3 regions of the Arsenophonus nasoniae genome follow, and region 2 is predicted to be linked to each of the others. Evidence: riboswitches for the same ligand, from Rfam matches in the RefSeq annotation. Region 2 holds a riboswitch; each other region holds the start of a gene.
The links. A riboswitch is a leader RNA that binds a small molecule or an ion and turns the genes downstream of it on or off. The one in region 2 is predicted to bind magnesium.
Positions count from the first base shown of each region.

Region 1: linked by a shared signal. The riboswitch ahead of ArsFIN_RS15075 (magnesium transporter) and the one ahead of ArsFIN_RS02350 (magnesium transporter) in region 2 are both predicted to bind magnesium.
Region 3: linked by a shared signal. The riboswitch ahead of ArsFIN_RS17230 (porin) and the one ahead of ArsFIN_RS02350 (magnesium transporter) in region 2 are both predicted to bind magnesium.

Region 1 is NZ_CP038613.1:2,983,239-2,989,008, reverse strand. It holds partial or broken gene ArsFIN_RS15095 (IS91 family transposase) at 1-371, opposite strand, end outside; gene ArsFIN_RS15090 (hypothetical protein) at 381-839, opposite strand; gene ArsFIN_RS15085 (YceI family protein) at 979-1,557, shown strand; gene ArsFIN_RS15080 (DUF6694 family lipoprotein) at 1,855-2,202, shown strand; M-box (ykoK) riboswitch at 2,374-2,546, shown strand; gene ArsFIN_RS15075 (magnesium transporter) at 2,619-3,683, shown strand; gene ArsFIN_RS15070 (SprT family zinc-dependent metalloprotease) at 3,710-4,216, opposite strand; gene metK (methionine adenosyltransferase) at 4,400-5,560, opposite strand.
Region 2 is NZ_CP038613.1:500,313-506,082, reverse strand. It holds gene fruK (1-phosphofructokinase) at 1-884, shown strand, start outside; gene fruA (PTS fructose transporter subunit IIBC) at 896-2,593, shown strand; gene ArsFIN_RS02355 (DedA family protein) at 3,021-3,545, shown strand; M-box (ykoK) riboswitch at 3,812-3,981, shown strand; gene ArsFIN_RS02350 (magnesium transporter) at 4,114-5,052, shown strand; gene ArsFIN_RS02345 (MFS transporter) at 5,427-5,770, shown strand, end outside.
Region 3 is NZ_CP038613.1:3,403,864-3,409,633, reverse strand. It holds gene ArsFIN_RS17235 (LysR family transcriptional regulator) at 323-1,072, shown strand; gene ArsFIN_RS26530 (hypothetical protein) at 1,077-1,244, shown strand; M-box (ykoK) riboswitch at 1,399-1,568, shown strand; gene ArsFIN_RS17230 (porin) at 1,840-2,901, shown strand; gene ArsFIN_RS17225 (lysozyme inhibitor LprI family protein) at 3,020-3,436, opposite strand; gene potE (putrescine-ornithine antiporter) at 3,670-5,001, opposite strand; gene speF (ornithine decarboxylase SpeF) at 5,078-5,770, opposite strand, start outside.

The DNA of each region.
Region 1 (5,770 bases), 1.4 Mb from region 2:
AACAGAGCATTAAGTAGCGGCCAGTTATTGTTAAAAAAAGGCCAAAGGAGATGTGGCATGGTGAAAGTAATGTGTTGCCAGTCGCAGTCGGGTAAAATATGAACCTGCTGTGCTAACCACTGCTCGGTGGCTTTAAAGCCACATGAACTGCAGGCTTTTGACTTACAGCTTTGGCAGAAAAAACGGCTGTGAGAACAATCAGACGAAGCGCAACAATAGCGCCGGACACCCATGGCACAAGTGCCGCAGGCAAGCATGCGCTCCACAGATAAACTCGTCCACGAACTAACGCTATCGCCGTATTTTTCGAGGAATTTATTCCAACCGTCATCAATGGTGAAAAGTAGTTTAGCAGGACGAGGGATATACATCTGACTCAATTACCTTATGGGCATCTTGCCAAAGAAACAGAAATTGTCAGATTCGTCAGCCCAGTTATCGGTGTGTTTATCCCAGGGTTCAAAGGAAACAGGGATTATTCCTAGCTCCGTATAGGTGATGAATTCATCGGCAGGCAGACTTTCAGTTATTCCCCCCTCAGTGTAGTCGTATCCAGCGTCATCAGCTTGGTCTTGGCGTTGTTCAAAACCCCTGATAATCGTGACTAGCGGCGGGTAATACTGCGTGTCGAGAAAAAATTGGGGGCCGAGTCGGACGCAGTGGCGTATGGCTTCTTTTAGGGTGTCATAAAAAAATTCAGGCGGTCTGTCATCATCATTTTCGGGTGGGAGAGAGATCATAAAACGTTTCGGATAAACAGGCGCTGTGGCACGTGAAGTGACGGGCAGCCTGCCTGATTTAACCGGTTTACGCTTTCTGGGAGATTTATTGCGAGCCATCGAGATGAATCCCTGAAAAAAATTAACCTACTGCAGAGTATAAAACAGTACTCAACTCATTAACATCCCCGAAGCAGCACCGCTGCGCCGCTCACGCGTAGCGTGCTACGTTCAAGAAACTAACTTATTGGAGATAGTTATGTTGAAAAAAATTTTTTTAACGCTAGTCACCACAATTTTGCTATTGAGCATTAATTCAGCAATAGCCGCAAATTATAAAATTGATAATGAAGGTCAACATGCTTTTATTCAGTTTCGCATCCAACATTTAGGTTACAGTTGGGTTTATGGTAGTTTTAAGAATTTTACCGGTAGTTTCACCTTTGATGAAAAAAATCCACAAAATGATCAAGTCAAGGTGGTGATCAATACTGCAAGCATTGATACTAATCATGCAGAACGCGATAAACATTTGCGTAGTGCCGATTTTTTTAATGTAAAAAAATATCCTGAGGCAACTTTTATTTCCACTAAGGTCAGTCAAGTCAAGGGTGCTTATCATATAGAGGGGCAATTGACGTTAAATGGGGTAACAAAACCATTAGTACTTAATGCTATCTTAATCGGAAAAGGTGACGATCCATGGGGGGGCTATCGTGTAGGTTTTGAGGCAACTGGAAAAATTAAATTGAAAGATTTTAATTTTCAAAAAGATCTCGGGCCTAAATCGCAAGAAGCTGAACTTATTATTTCTCTTGAAGGTGTTAAATTACCATAAAATAAAAGTAATATCGAAAGAGCCTGTATTGGCTCTTTCAATTATTTTGAAAAAATAACAGTATATTAAATAAACTATTTTAATTTATGGCTATTTAATGAATAGTAACTTGATTGTATTTAAATTTTATTTTTACTCTGTAACAACTAATAAGCAATAAGGTATTGCTGTTAATTTTCACCAGCAATATGAAAATTTTTTTTACAATTATTCTCTTTAAATTTTCATTATACTCAAGTTTATTGGTTTTAATTTTGCTATGCTGATAATTAAAAACAGAGAGAAGGGCGTTATATAATGAGATTTAATCTATTAATTTTCTTCATCAGTTTTTTGTTGCTGGGTTGTGAACAACAATTAAAACTAAATGGCAAAAATAAGCAATTATTACGTTCTTCTATTGCTGAAGTACGAGATTCTCTCTCTTTTGAAAAACAGCAGCAATTTGATGAAGCTATTGATATTACTATGTTTAATAGTATTAATTTTGATGAATATCGTCAACTTGGTGAAAGAGCTGCTTCAAGAGCATTGGAAAAACGGATTTGCCGCACCTTAGATGGTAAAACAGCAGAACAAGTTATTAATGAAGCAAAAAAGATAAAAATAGATCGTCTGGCGTTTGATGAACATTTGCTTTTTTAATTAAATAACTTACGATTTTAAATATATTTTCGTTTATTAATTTAGCTGATCGATTCTATTATTTATCAACTTAAACAAAAACTAAACCATAAGTAACACTATAATTGGAAAAGTTATTTAGCTTCATTATAATCTGCCCGAGTTAATATTAATTTTAATATTAAGCACGGTGCAGTATCTCGTTAGGCGAGGCTCCTATACAAACATAGGTTGCTGATCTGACGACGTCGAGAGACGCCCAAGATCAGGACAGGATATATCGAGTCAAGGTGTATCCCCATGTAACTTCCTGCTGGTTGCAGGATACGTTGTATAGTGCTAAAACTGAGACGTTGAGATAGCTTAATATTCTCGCATCTGGTTTTGCCCCTATTTGAGAACTGTTTGCAGTTTATAACAGTGATAGGGTTTCGAAAATGAAGTTAACATCCCTACAAAAAACGGCACCCAGTGTGGTGTGTCCGGCAAATAGTCATGCAGAAAATTTCAATGAGCAGCAGCATAATAATTTTGATGAAGTAAAAGTTAGTGCTTATATGAGTCAATCCTATATCGCTGTTTCTATGAATGATTCTGTTGCTGCTATTAAAAATAATCTGGCTAATATACTTACCGGCGATCAGATCCCGACTTATCTTTATGTTATTGATAAAGATAAATATCTAAATGGTCTGTTATTGATGAAAACATTATTAACCTCATCGGATGAACTACTAGTCTCAGATATTATGCGACGTGATTTCTTTTCTGTTTCACCAGAACAATCACGTGAAGAGGTTTTTGCTCTACTTAATCATTGTGATGTTGATTCTATTCCGGTTGTGGAGTTTTCTAAACTAAAAGGGGTATTGCGCGCGCAAGATATCGCTGAATTAATTGAGGATGAGAACACCCAAGATGCCCACCTGCAAGGAGCAACTCTACCTTTAGAAGTGCCTTATATGTCAACCAGCCCAATAACATTATGGCGTAAACGCGTTGTTTGGTTATTGATGTTATTTGTGGCTGAAGCTTATACTGGTACAGTATTGAAAGCTTTTTCCGATCAGCTGGAATCGGCTATTTCATTAGCTTTTTTTATTCCCTTATTAATTGGCACTGGTGGCAATAGTGGTACTCAAATAACTTCTACTTTAGTTAGGGCAATGGCGCTAGGAGAAGTGAGTTTACGTAATCTAGGTGCAGTGCTTAAAAAAGAGATATCTACGTCCTTTTTAGTGGCATTAACGATAGGTTGTGTTGGCATATTTCGTGCTTGGATCCTGGATGTTGGCTATCAAGTTACCCTTGTTGTTGGTTTGACTATGATGGCAATTACTGTATGGAGTGCGATCGTTTCTTCTATTATTCCAATGGTACTAAAACGATTGAATATTGATCCTGCTATTGTTTCTGCGCCTTTTATTGCTACTTTTATAGATGGCACAGGATTAATTATTTACTTTGAAATTGCGAAGTTGATTATGACTGATTTAGCTTGATCAATCAGGGAGAGTGAATTGCTCTCCTATTGATTTTGCCAAACGAGATATTGACCACATTTTTTGCAAATATACTCCCCTTTACCGTGTTGGATTTTGTTGTGCCGGCGTAGGGTTAATTGATGTGATAGGTCGCACTGGCAATGGTAATGAAAGATCTGCTTACGAATAGAGGTTAAAGCAAACTGATGTGTTGTCTGCGGTAGAACTTCCAGGATCACGGCCATCATCCATTTCCATTCTTTACCATGCGGGGCTGTTTTACCAAAACAGTGATAAACCAATAAGTGGGCTAACTCATGGGGAATAACTTGATTGATAAAAATCTCACCATTTTCAATCAGTAAAATCGGGTTAAGCCGAATTTCCCATGCTTGTAGATGGGCACTACCGGCAATGGTTCCTCGCTGTCGGTAATTGATCAATGGTTCTGTAAAGGTTTTTTCCAATTTAGTACTCGCTGTAGCCAGTTTGTTGCGCAATACTCGCATGACAATCTGTTGTAAAGCGATCGGTACTCGCTGTGATTTCATATTATTAACATAGTTAAATGGACAAAGAGTCAGCTCAGAATAAAAGAAATTAATTTATTATGGTCTTTATTAAATAAGTATTGGAAAAATTCAATAACCAATTGTTATTTTTATCTAGATCTAAAACAGCAAAAGGGAGAGTTATCTAACTGTCCCTTTGCTGTTTTAACAAGATAAAATCGACTACTCGTTAGTTAAACCTGCGGCTGCACGAAGTTCAGCAACTTTATCTGTTTTTTCCCATGGAAATTGAGAACGGCCAAAATGTCCATATGCTGCGGTTTGACGGTAAATAGGTTGTAATAAATTGAGCATTTTCACTAGACCATAGGGACGTAGATCAAAAATTTCATGTACTAAATGAACAAGCGTGTCATTGGCTATTTTTTCTGTACCGAAAGTTTCGATCATGATGGATGTTGGTTCAGCGATACCAATTGCATAAGAAATTTGAATTTCACAGCGATCAGCCAGTCCTGCGGCAACAATATTCTTTGCTACATAGCGCGCTGCATAGGCAGCAGAACGATCGACTTTAGAGGGATCTTTACCAGAAAAAGCACCACCACCATGGCGAGCCATGCCACCATAAGTATCGACGATAATTTTACGGCCGGTTAAGCCACAATCGCCCATTGGGCCACCTATAACAAAACGACCTGTGGGATTAATAAAATATTTGGTATTTTTGTGGAGCCATTCTGTCGGTAATACTGGCTTAATAATTTCGTCCATTACGGCTTCTGATAAGGTGTTTTGTTTAATTTCCTCAGCATGCTGCGTAGATAAGACAATGGTATCAATGCCCACTATTTTATTATTTTCATATTGGAAAGTAATTTGACTTTTAGCATCTGGGCGTAACCAGGGCAAAGTACCATTTTTTCGCATTTCAGCTTGCCGTTCCACTAAGCGGTGGGCATAAGTAATTGGCGCCGGCATAAGAACATCGGTTTCGTTATTAGCATAGCCAAACATGATCCCTTGATCGCCAGCGCCTTGTTCCGAAGGATTTGCGCGATCTACGCCTTGATTAATATCAGGCGATTGTTTGCCAATTGCACTGATAACAGCACAGGAGTTGGCATCAAAGCCCATATCGGAGCTGGTATAGCCGATTTCGCGTATTGTACGCCGCGTAATTTCTTCTATATCTACCCAGGCGCTGGTCGTAATTTCACCGCCAACCATTACCATACCTGTTTTTACATAGGTTTCACAGGCAACGCGTGCATTTGGATCTTGTTCAAGAATTGCATCGAGAACTGCGTCTGAAATTTGGTCAGCAATTTTATCAGGATGACCTTCTGAGACTGATTCAGAAGTGAAAAGATGTGTGGTCATAGATGTTTTATTACCTTAAAAATTCGGAGAAACTGAATTAGATGTATTACCATCCAGACGTCCATTTTAATGTTAATTTGGCGCTATGGCTAGCGGTTTTTTATATTTGTTTATCGTTAAAAAACGGATTCGCAAAATAGAGATAAATTTGTTGATGTTTTATTCAATTTGATTTTGCATTTTTCTTTTAATAGAGGTATAAACAGCGCG
Region 2 (5,770 bases):
TAGACAGTATTGAAAAAGGTGCTGTCAACTTAGTTAAAACCCATGGATTGTATCCGGCAGGTAAAGGCATTAATGTTGCTAATACATTAAAAAATCTAAATGTTAATGTCACTGTCGGTGGTTTTTTAGGTAAAGAAAATCTAAACGGTTTTCTTCACGACTTCAAAGAGCGCGGGATCACAAATCGTTTTCATGCCATCGAAGGTAGAACTCGAATTAACGTCAAATTGACTGAAAAAAATAGGGTGGTTAGTGATTTTAATTTTTCCGGCTTTGAAGTAAATAAACAGGATTGGCAACATTTTGCCAGAGATTCCCTTAGCTGGTTAAGTCAATTTGATATGGTATGTGTTAGTGGTAGTTTACCCAAGGGTATCGATTTAGATGATTTTACTAACTGGATGAAACGGCTACGTAATCAATGTATGTGCGTCATATTTGATAGTAGCCGAGATGCATTGATTGCCGGTTTAAAAGCCAACCCTTGGTTGGTGAAACCAAATCGACATGAATTAGAAAGCTGGATTGGCCACCCTTTACCTACCTATCAAGAAATCGCCAAAGCGGCTCAGCAATTACGTTCTCAAGGCATTGCTCACGTTGTCATTTCCTTAGGCGAAGAAGGTGCCATGTGGGTCAACGCATCCGGTGTTTGGTTAGCAACTCCACCAAAATGTCAGGTTGTAAGTACTGTTGGTGCCGGAGATGCCATGGTCGGAGGTTTAATCTATGGCTTATTGATGCGGCAAACCAGTGAACATACATTGCGCTTAGCAACAGCAATCAGTGCCATAACAGTCAGCCAAGGTAATGTTAGGAGCATGGATCGGCAACAACTGACAAAAATGATGAACCAAGTTGCTCTGATCCCATATCAAATATAAGGAATCTCTTGATGAAAACAATTGCTATTATTCATTCACCCCAAATGCCACCAAGAACCTATCTTGCTAAGCAAATATTATGTCAACAGATACAGCATCAATCTTTAAAATTAACGGATAATATTGCGGCAGCTGAATTGATTATTGTTATTGGTGAAAATATAGCAGATGAACACCAATTGACCGGTAAAAAAGTTTTCTTTACCGATGAAACACAGATAATACCTGCGCCAGAAAAAACTCTCTCTATGGCCGAAAATAAAGCGATTATTGTGGACAACGCTAATTTTATTAAGCCGAAGATCGCCAAAAAACAGCGTGTTTTAGCCGTGACCGCTTGTCCTACTGGTGTGGCACATACTTTTATGGCAGCAGAAGCTTTAGAAATTGAAGCTAAAAAACGAAGCTGGCAAATCAAAGTAGAAACGCGTGGTTCGGTGGGAACAGGCAATGAAATTACCTTAGAAGAGATCAATGATGCCGATTTTATTATTGCTGCCACTGATATAGAAGTTGATTTAGCGAAATTTGCCGGTAAACGGATTTACCACACCTCAACAAGCGCCGCCTTAAAAAGAACCGCGCAAGAGATGGATAATGCATTAGCTAAAGCTGAATATTATCAACCTAACAAAATAAAAAATAGCTCAGACAACTTAACTAAGAAAACAACAACTCAGGGCCTCTATCGTCATCTACTTACTGGTGTTTCTTACATGTTACCGATGGTAGTAGCCGGCGGCCTTTGTATCGCCCTCTCTTTTATGTTTGGTTTAGATGCAGCCGAGCAACCAGGCACATTAGCTGCAGCATTAATGCAAATTGGTAAACACTCTGCTTTAGCGCTCATGGTACCCATTTTATCTGGTTATATAGCTTACTCAATTGCTGACAGAACCGGCTTAACACCTGGATTAGTTGGTGGCATGCTAGCGGTTAGCACCAATGCCGGTTTTCTTGGTGGTATTATTGCTGGTTTTATGGCTGGCTATGTCGCCAAATTGCTCAATCAATACTTTCCATTACCTAAAAGTATGGAGTCCCTAAAACCTATCTTAATAGTGCCATTATGCGCCACATTAATTACTGGCTTAGTTATGATCTATATTATCGGTAATCCTGTTTCCTGGATAATGACCTCCCTTACAGAATGGCTAACCAATATTGGCACAACTAATGCCGTTATCTTAGGTATTATTTTAGGTGCAATGATGTGTACAGATATGGGAGGACCCGTTAACAAAGCCTCTTATGCGTTTGGTGTTGCTTTATTAAGTGCCCAAACTTATGGTCCTATGGCAGCCATTATGGCAGCGGGCATGGTACCCCCTTTAGCCATGGGACTTGCGACATTGTTTGCTCGTAACAAGTTTTCAACTAATGAACGTGAAGGCGGTAAAGCAGCGTTCATATTAGGTCTATGTTTTATTTCTGAAGGCGCCATTCCCTTTGCTGCCCGTGATCCGATGCGGGTATTACCCATCTGTATGCTTGGCGGAGCCATTACTGGTGCATTATCGATGTATTTTCATGTCACACTAATGGCACCTCATGGTGGACTATTTGTTATGTTGATTCCTGGAGCGGTACAACCGATTATTGCTTATCTGCTAGCGATTATGTGTGGAACTTTAATTAGTGCAATATTATATGCCTATTTAAAAAGAGCCGAAGTAGAAACTTCATTGAATAAAAAAATACTTAACTAATTATTTTGTCATTAACAAAAATGTATTGTTAATGACAAAAATAATCAGTAATCGATTTACAAACCTAAGCAGAGAGTATGGTAAAATCGAACTGATACACTAAGATTTGATGCCAATTAAAATTCACGCTTGCTTAAATAACTGTTCTGCTTGCTAGCTAAATAAAGATATTATTTATTTAATATATCGTTAACTAAAGCAATTGACCATTTCCCCAGCCATTAACTAACATATGCCTATCTTGGGCAAAATTTTTATTTACTCATAAACTACTGAATTTAAATTTAGTAAAGTTAATCCTGTTATAACAACAATTGAATAACTTTAATTTACGCTAATATAGATAGATTATATTATTATAATATTTTTTATTTTGTCAGAAATAACTCACTAAAGAGAAAATAACACAATGAAAACAGAAGAATTTATGACATATCTAAATGCATTTTGGTCAGAGATTAATTTACATCCAATATGGTTATTTACCATATTATTTAGCATCGCAATTAGCAAATCTACGGTTGTTTTATCTTCTTTTCTACCACCTGCATCCGTTATGTTATTAACGGGTATTACTGCCAGTTTGCCAAAACTAAATATTAGTTTAGTTTGGTTGGCGATTACTTTAGGTGCAACCATTGGTTCAATAATTTCCTACTATTTGGGTAATCAAATAACCCGTAGAAAATTATTTAGTCGTTTTTTTAGTCGTTATCAATCAACTATTGATAATGCCCATAACAAATTACAAAACCAAGGGATAACTGTGTTATTTACCTCTCGTTTTATTGCGGTATTAAGATACATGATCCCATTAGTTGCCGGCATGTTATTAATGAACCGAACTAAGGTCTATAGCGTCTGCTTATTATCAGCTGCTATTTGGGCAGCTGTATTTATTTTAATTGTTAAAGGCGCATTTTCAATTATCGCACCAGAAGCATTTATGTAATATAAATGGCGTTATTTAAAATAGTAAAAACAAAAAGTTAAGAACTTTTAAAATATTTCGATTAAAACCATCTAATTTTTATCTATTCATATTTCAAACAAGCATTTCTTTTACTTTATAATAAAATAAAGACAATATTTTCTTATTTTTGACTGTTAAAATTTGACTTTCTTAAATCTTAACTAAACAACTTCAAGAAAAAATTGTAATCAAAATAAGTAAATTTATAATCGCTGGCGTTCAACACTGTTGACGTGAAATACAATAAACGATCTCGTTATGGCGAGGCTACCTAACAAACAAAAGTTACTGCCGTACTTGCATGGAGACAGGCTTGTATTGGTAAAACAGGTATGATCGAATCAAGGTCTTACAAAAGTAACTTTCCGCTTGGAATACGTTGTTAGAAGCTAAAACCTAAACGTTGGGATCTACTTCCCACGTTAGTTCGCCCCGGTGAGAGATTTTAACACCTATAGGGGACTTTTATATGGCTTTACCTATCCAACAAAATACATTTAAACCTCGCTATCATGTTGACCAGGCAAACCCAACTGCCGCTTCATATATGACACAGAATTATATGACTTTACCAGAACATATTTCTGTTGCTGAAGCAAAAAAAGTTTTTCTGGAAAAACTTGAAGAAAATAGTATCACTAATCAAATTTTCATTACGACGAATGAAATATTAATCGGTATTTTATCAGTAAAATCGCTATTAAAGCACTCTACTGATAGTGATAGCATCAACCAACTGATGAAACCCAATTTTTTCTTTGTTGCCCCAGATGTTAAACGCACTGAATTAGCAAAATCATTGCATGACTGTGGTTTTGATCTGGTGCCAGTATTAGATAAAGGGGTATTAGTTGGTGCCCTTAGCGAACGAGAAATTGATCGTATATTGGAAGATGATGCAACCGAAGATGCTCAACTACAAGGTGGTAGTTTACCGTTAGATAAACCTTATCTTCAAACGAGTCCTTTTGCCCTGTGGAAAAAACGCAGTGTATGGTTACTTTTACTGTTTATTGCGGAAGCCTATACCAGCACGGTCATTAAATCATTTGAAGAGCAATTAGAGGCGGTCATTGCTTTAGCCTTCTTTATTCCACTTTTAGTGGGAACAGGCGGTAACAGTGGTACTCAGATTACGTCAACGATTGTGCGCTCAATGGCGATTGGAGAACTTTCCATCAGTCATTTATGGCTGATCTTGCGTAAAGAGATGTCAACTGCAGTGTTAATCGCCATCACTTTAGGGGCAGCGGGGATATTACGTGCCAGCTTTATGAATATTGGTTGGGATATTTGTATCGTTGTCAGTCTGTCACTGATCTGTATTACTCTATGGTCAGCCATTGTCTCCTCGGTCATTCCTCTACTACTTAAAAGGTATGGCATTGATCCGGCGGTAGTTTCAGCGCCATTTATCACAACGCTAGTTGATGGTACGGGTCTGATTATTTATTTCGAAATTGCCAAAGTTATTCTTAATATATAACAAACCACAGGCTCGGTCAGTTACCGAGCCTTTACGATTATTAAAGTCTGCCGATTAAAATTACCCTAAAAAATAAAGTCCAGTTATTCGCTAGCTTATTCCCGCATTGTGATTGCTTTTTTAAGCTATCGCTTTCTATTCATCAATATGCCACTAATTTAAAACGCTCATGCTGTAACGTAGATGCATTTTAATTTACTAGATTTGTATGATTTTAATCAAATACGATTTAAAAACCAACAAACCGGATAAAACTAAATTAAAGCTCAACAAAAAATAGAAAAGTTTGCTAGTTAGCAGCAACTCCGTTTGAATATCGATCCTGAAATTTTCCTGCATGCTTGAAATAAAATTTTCTATTAAGGGAAATATTTATGAAAAAAATTAACAGACAAACGCTGTCTTTCTTTACTTTTGGCTTAGCATTACTCACTATGATGGGTATTTTAGGGGTTGATACTTATTTGCCCTCGATTCCTGATATCGCAAAAGAATTTAATAAAAGTCTCTCATCAACCCAGCTTTCAATTATGGTTTATACCTTGGCAATCGGCTTAGGGCAATTAATCTTTGGTCCGCTTTCCGATGCCATCGGTCGCCGCAAAATTATGCTAACAGGTGCAACTATCTATGCAGCAGCAACATTCATGTTAACACAAACTGAAAGTTTACCAGCTTTCCTTGTTATTCGTGTTATTCAAGGATTAAGCATTTCAAT
Region 3 (5,770 bases), 970 kb from region 2:
AAATGCTGCTAATCTTTTATTATTTTCATTTATTATAAAATTAAAAATTTCTAGTGATTATTGAAGAGTTAAATAAATAGAGTTTAAACAGAAATAAATTGAATTTGATTTTGCATTGCTATTTAGTTGAAATACTAAGGTATTGCTATCAGCGATACCTAACGTTTTACAAAAATGAAATTTATATATATTAAATATACTATTAAAAATTTAGTTGCAGAAAAATATTTGTTAATGTCTGATTATCATAATATTTTATTATAAATTGTTAGAAATTGATTTCAGGTAATATATATTCAATAAAACAGACAGCGGAGCAGTAATGAAAAAATTTTTACCTCAATTAGAAAATAAAATGCTGATGGCGTTTGTCGCTGCTGCTGAGTCAGGTAATTTTTTACAGGCAGGGATATTATTAAATAAGTCTAAAACGACAATTAGTCGTTGGATAAATGAACTTGAGATTATATTAGGCTATACGTTATTTGATAAACGCGCGAATGGCTCTGTTTTGGATATAAATAGTAATGGTAAACTTTTATTGCCAAAGGTGAAAATGTTTTTGTTATCTTTACAAAAATTAGAAAAATTTTCTTTCGCGTTAAATAACAATAAAGAGCCTGCGGCCATTAGATTAGCATTTAATCAACTGATTCCTGAAGAGGCGATTGCTGATGTAGTATTAAAATTAAAGAAAGAATTTCCCGCTGTTGAAATACATATTGTTCATGCGGATTTATTTGATGTTGAATTTACCCTTAATAGTAATAAAGCGGATTTTGTTTTAGGTTTGCAATGTGTTGAGATATATAACAATATTAATGCGCAAGTTGTTGGTGATATTCAAATGATGTTAGTGGCAGATCCAGCCCACCCTTTGGCGAAAGAACAACAGGTCAATAGTTTGTCTTTATCTTCTGAAACAGTCATTTATCCTTCATTGCAAGGTAAAGTCGATGATGAGCGATATCATTTCCTGCCTTATTCAGAAATGATGTTAACCACTGATTATTATTCGTGTGTGAAATTGGCAGAAAAAGGATTAGGTATTACTTATTACTTATATTCCTGACCATATGGCTATTAATTCTATTTTGACAAAAAAATTAAAAGAGGTAAAAGTTGATAAAAATGAAGTCAATAATATCCATTCATTAATGCTATATTACCGTGCAGATTATCGTTATTTTGCCATATCTGCCATTTTAAGTTCAGGATTAAAAGAGTGGTTTGGTTATCATTAAGTGATGAGCACCGTTTGGTATTCAATTGATCTAACGACTCGTTGCTGGGTTTTATCGTAAAGTGGCTAACATAATTAAATAAAACATAAACAAACTAGCAATGGGATATTTTTTCCCCATTCTTTACGCATATAATACGCGCTCATTCGAAAGTGTTATATCTCGTTAGGCGAGGCTCCTATACAAACACAAGTTGCTGATCTCACGACGTCGAGAGACGCCCAAGGTTAGGACAAGGCAGATCGGATTAAGGTTTGCCTCAAAGTAACTTCCTATCATAGGATACGTTGTATAGTGCTAAAACTAAGACGATTGGGATAGTGTTCTATGCTCTTTCATCTGGTTGCCCCTATATATGAGATTTATTATAGGGTATCTATATGTTGCTATTTTTGACATTCAGCGAGCAAAGTATTTTCTTAGCTAGATTTAGCTATATCTCTCTTCTTTCTCCCATACCGATAAATTAATTGTTTATTTTATTGGGTTAAAACAGCATTAAGTGATTATCTAACATCACTAATCAGCTGTGTATATTTAAAATATTTTTATGATGACCAGTTCATCAATTTTACTATGTCTTGAGATAAGTATTATGTTTTCTTTTATTAAAAATAAATCGACCAGTTTAATTTTTTTCTGTTTTTATATTCCCGGGGCTATGGCAGCAGACGTTTATGATAAGCAAGGTAATCGAATAGCGGTTAATGGTGAGATTGAATCTAAACTAATGAATTCAAAAGATAAGGATCAAGATGGTAATGAAATAAAGGTAAAACTGGGTTTAGAGTTAGATAGTCAGTTTACCAATTCTGCTAGTGGTTTTGCCAAATTTGAACATGAGATAGAACTGCATGGCGCAGAAGGGGACAAAAGTAATGAATCAAAGAATAATTTAGCTTTTGCTGGCTTAAAATATGTTACTCACCATATCGATTATGGTCGTAATTATGGTGTTATTTATGATGTCGCTGCTTATACCGATGGATTATCGCTTTTTGACGGTGATTTCTTTTCTGATAGTGATATTTCAACCACCAAAGAGGCGAGTAATTTGCTGACTTATCGGCAAACTGATTTTTTTAATTTAGTAAAGGGACTCAATTTTGCTTTGCAGTATCAAGGCAAAAATAGTCATGATGAGGTTCAGCATCAAAATGGTGAGGGGTGGGGAGCCAGTGTTAGTTATCACTTTACGGATAATTTGCAAGCAACCCTGGCCTATTTTTATTCCAACCGAACCCAACAGCAACAGCAGATCCGGCCGGGTAAATCGGCGGAAATATGGGCGATGGGTTTCAATTATGACGCTGAACCGGTCAAATTTGCTGGTTTATATTCCGAAAGCCGCAATATTCATTTCCACGAAGTCGATGATAATGTGGTGATCTTTGGTAAAGTTAGTACCCTCGAGTTGCTTTCTTCCTATACTTTTGCATCTGGTTTAGAGCCGGGAGTGGCTTATTTTTATTCACGGGCTAATAAGCAAGTGGATGTGGTTAACTATTTTAATATTTTTACTAACTATAATTTTAACGATAATTTCAAAGCTTACGCTGCTTATAAGGTTAATTTATTGAGAAATAGCCAACGGGGTAACGAATTAGAGATAGCGCGCGATAATGTTATTGGGGTAGGGATGACTTATAGTTTCTAAACTTTATCACTATTGGGAGCGGATTTTCTATTATCTTGCATCTTAATTGTTAGTTATGTGTGTCGTTAGCTATTTAATGACACACATAACTAAATTTATTTTTATTAACCAATGGTTATTAATTACCGATTTCAGTGCTTGTTCTTAATTTGGTTAATTCCAACGCTTTATTTTTCGTTAACTCAATTTTGTTGGCCATCGCGGCGATCCCCCAATAGGTTCCTTGCTGAGTATCATAAAAGCGGTTAATCGCTTCTAAGTTAAGATCGCGATATTTTATCCATGCCAATTGTGATTTTTTCAATGCAGTTTTGAATCTTGAGCTCAACTTTTTATCGGCGATTAATAATTGATATTGCTTGTTCAATTCGTTATCCCATAACTTTAATGCATTTTGGTAACAATCAACGCTATCAAGCGTTGATACCGTTGTTGGTTTCGCTAAACATTGTTCCAACGTTTGATCGATATTAATGCTATCGGCTAGCACCAATTTACTGATAAATAACATGATAACTATGGTTAATTTTTTCATGGCATCAACTCAAATGGTTTATCGGCATTAATAATATATAAGTATATAGGACAAGGTTGCTGGTTGAGATATAAATGTCGGTCGATTATCAATATTACGATTTAGTCTGAATAAAAGAATAATTATTCTTCATTAGGTAAATTATTGTCCTCATGTTAGGTTGCTAATTTAGGCTGCCTCAACTAGCTCCTCATCGAGTGACGATGAGGAGAAAGCGAGTCAATAATATTGAGCTAGTATTTGCTACTTATGTTTTGATTATTTTCCATTTCGAAACGTGGTGAAACGAAGCCATAGAGTGTCCAGCCTAGGAATGTTGCTAGTGCGCCCCACATAACGGCATCTTCTCCAGAGGAGTACAAGGCATAGAAACTATAGGCGGCACCAATAAAAGCAATAATATTAGCCATTTTTGCTTTCTGTGGCTCAACATTAGCCACTTTTTGTAAGATGATCATGGTGGCCATAGAAAGAATATAAGGGATAATATTAGTGACAACCGCTAGGTTAACTAATACATTAAATTGTTTATTTAATGATGGACTAATGGTCATTAGTGCTAAACCAGATTGGATAATGACAATAGTCAGCATACCTTTAATCGGTGCTTCTGCTTTATTGACAGCGGAGAAAAGTTTTGGAAAGTAGCCAGCATCCGATGATGATTTAAATACTTGCGCAATCGTAAACTGCCAACCCAGTAGGGAGCCACAACATGACATGATCATTAGCGCCATGATGACTTTACCGATAGTGGGATTAAATATTTGTGCGAAGGCTAAACCAAAAGGGGCTGTGGAGTTAGCTAAGTCTATATTTGGCACAATACCGGCTATGACATTGGTGGAAACAATATAGATTACCGCTGCGCCTAGTGTGCCGCCTAATACGGCAATAGGAACATTTTTCTCTGGGTTATCAACGGCTTCACTATTTGCACAAGCCGATTCCATGCCGAGAAATGCCCATAGTGTCATAGCAATTGAGGAGCCAACGGCCTGAAAAAATGGAAAATTGTGTGGGTTCCAGGAGTGGATATATAGGTCGGCTTTGAACCAGTACCAGCCAATAATGGAGATGCCCATAACGGGAATAATAACCCCCCAAACGGTAATACTACTTATCTGACCCGAGATGTGTGCCCCACCAAAGTTAGCAATGGTACATATCCATAATACGGCGATGGTAGCGATACAGATAACCAATGGACTTAAGTTTACCCCAAATAATTCTGCTCCATACCCAACCGCAGAGATAGCAATTGCTACGTTAGCAATTAATAGTGAGATCCCATAGGTATAGTTAGCCATAAAGTTGCCGGATTTACCAAAGGTATATTCAGCGTAACCACCCATTCCGCCACTGCGGCGGCTGTACATGCCACACTTTGAGAAAGCGTAAGCCAGTGCCATCGAGCCGATGGCTGTAACGATCCATGAAAGAATCGATATGGTGCCAACTTCTGCTAACTTGGTCGGTAACATAATAATACCTGAGCCCATCATATTCACCGTAGTCAATATGGTTAGCTGTAGCACACTCATTTTATTTTTAGATACCTGCATTTTTTTCTCTCTTTACTTATGAGAAATTTAAGTTATTTAATCGGTAAAAATTTACTGATTGTAGAGTTGTGCATAACTATTTAATCGCATAGCCATAAGCACGTTTGCGGCCATCAGCATCGGTTTGCAGATATACGCCTTGTAGTTCAGGTGAAAAACCTGGGAACTGATTGATCCCTTCTTCTAACGCCAGAAAATAATTTTGCACCGCCCCGCCCCAGACTTCTCCTGGCACAACACACAGTACGCCTGGTGGGTAAGGTAGCGCGCCTTCGGCTGCAATTCGACCGGCGATGTTTTCAATCGCAATCAATTCGACCTGGCCGCGTACAAACTGGATATTGGCTGCTTGCGGTAACATGTTGACGGCTGGAAAATGCGCTTGACGAAACATCTCTTTTTGGAGCTGCTTTACGTTCAATTTGGCATATAAGTTATGCATCTCTTGGCATAGCTGACGCAGGGTATAGTGCTGATAGCGTTGTTGGTTGCTACGGTAGAGTGTCGGTAAAACGTCAGCTAATGGGGCGTCGATTTCTAGTAAATGTTCAAAACGGGCAATTTGAGCCACCAGATGTTGCATTTTTGCTATCGATTCTGCCGGTGTGAGCAAAAATAGAATTGAATTTAGATCGCATTTTTCCGGGATAATGCCCTGTTCACGTAGGTAATTTGCCAGAATGGTGGCTGGTACACCAAAGCTTTCATAATCGCCAGTTTGGCTATTAATGCCGGGTGTGGTTAACATCAATTTACACGGGTCAACGAA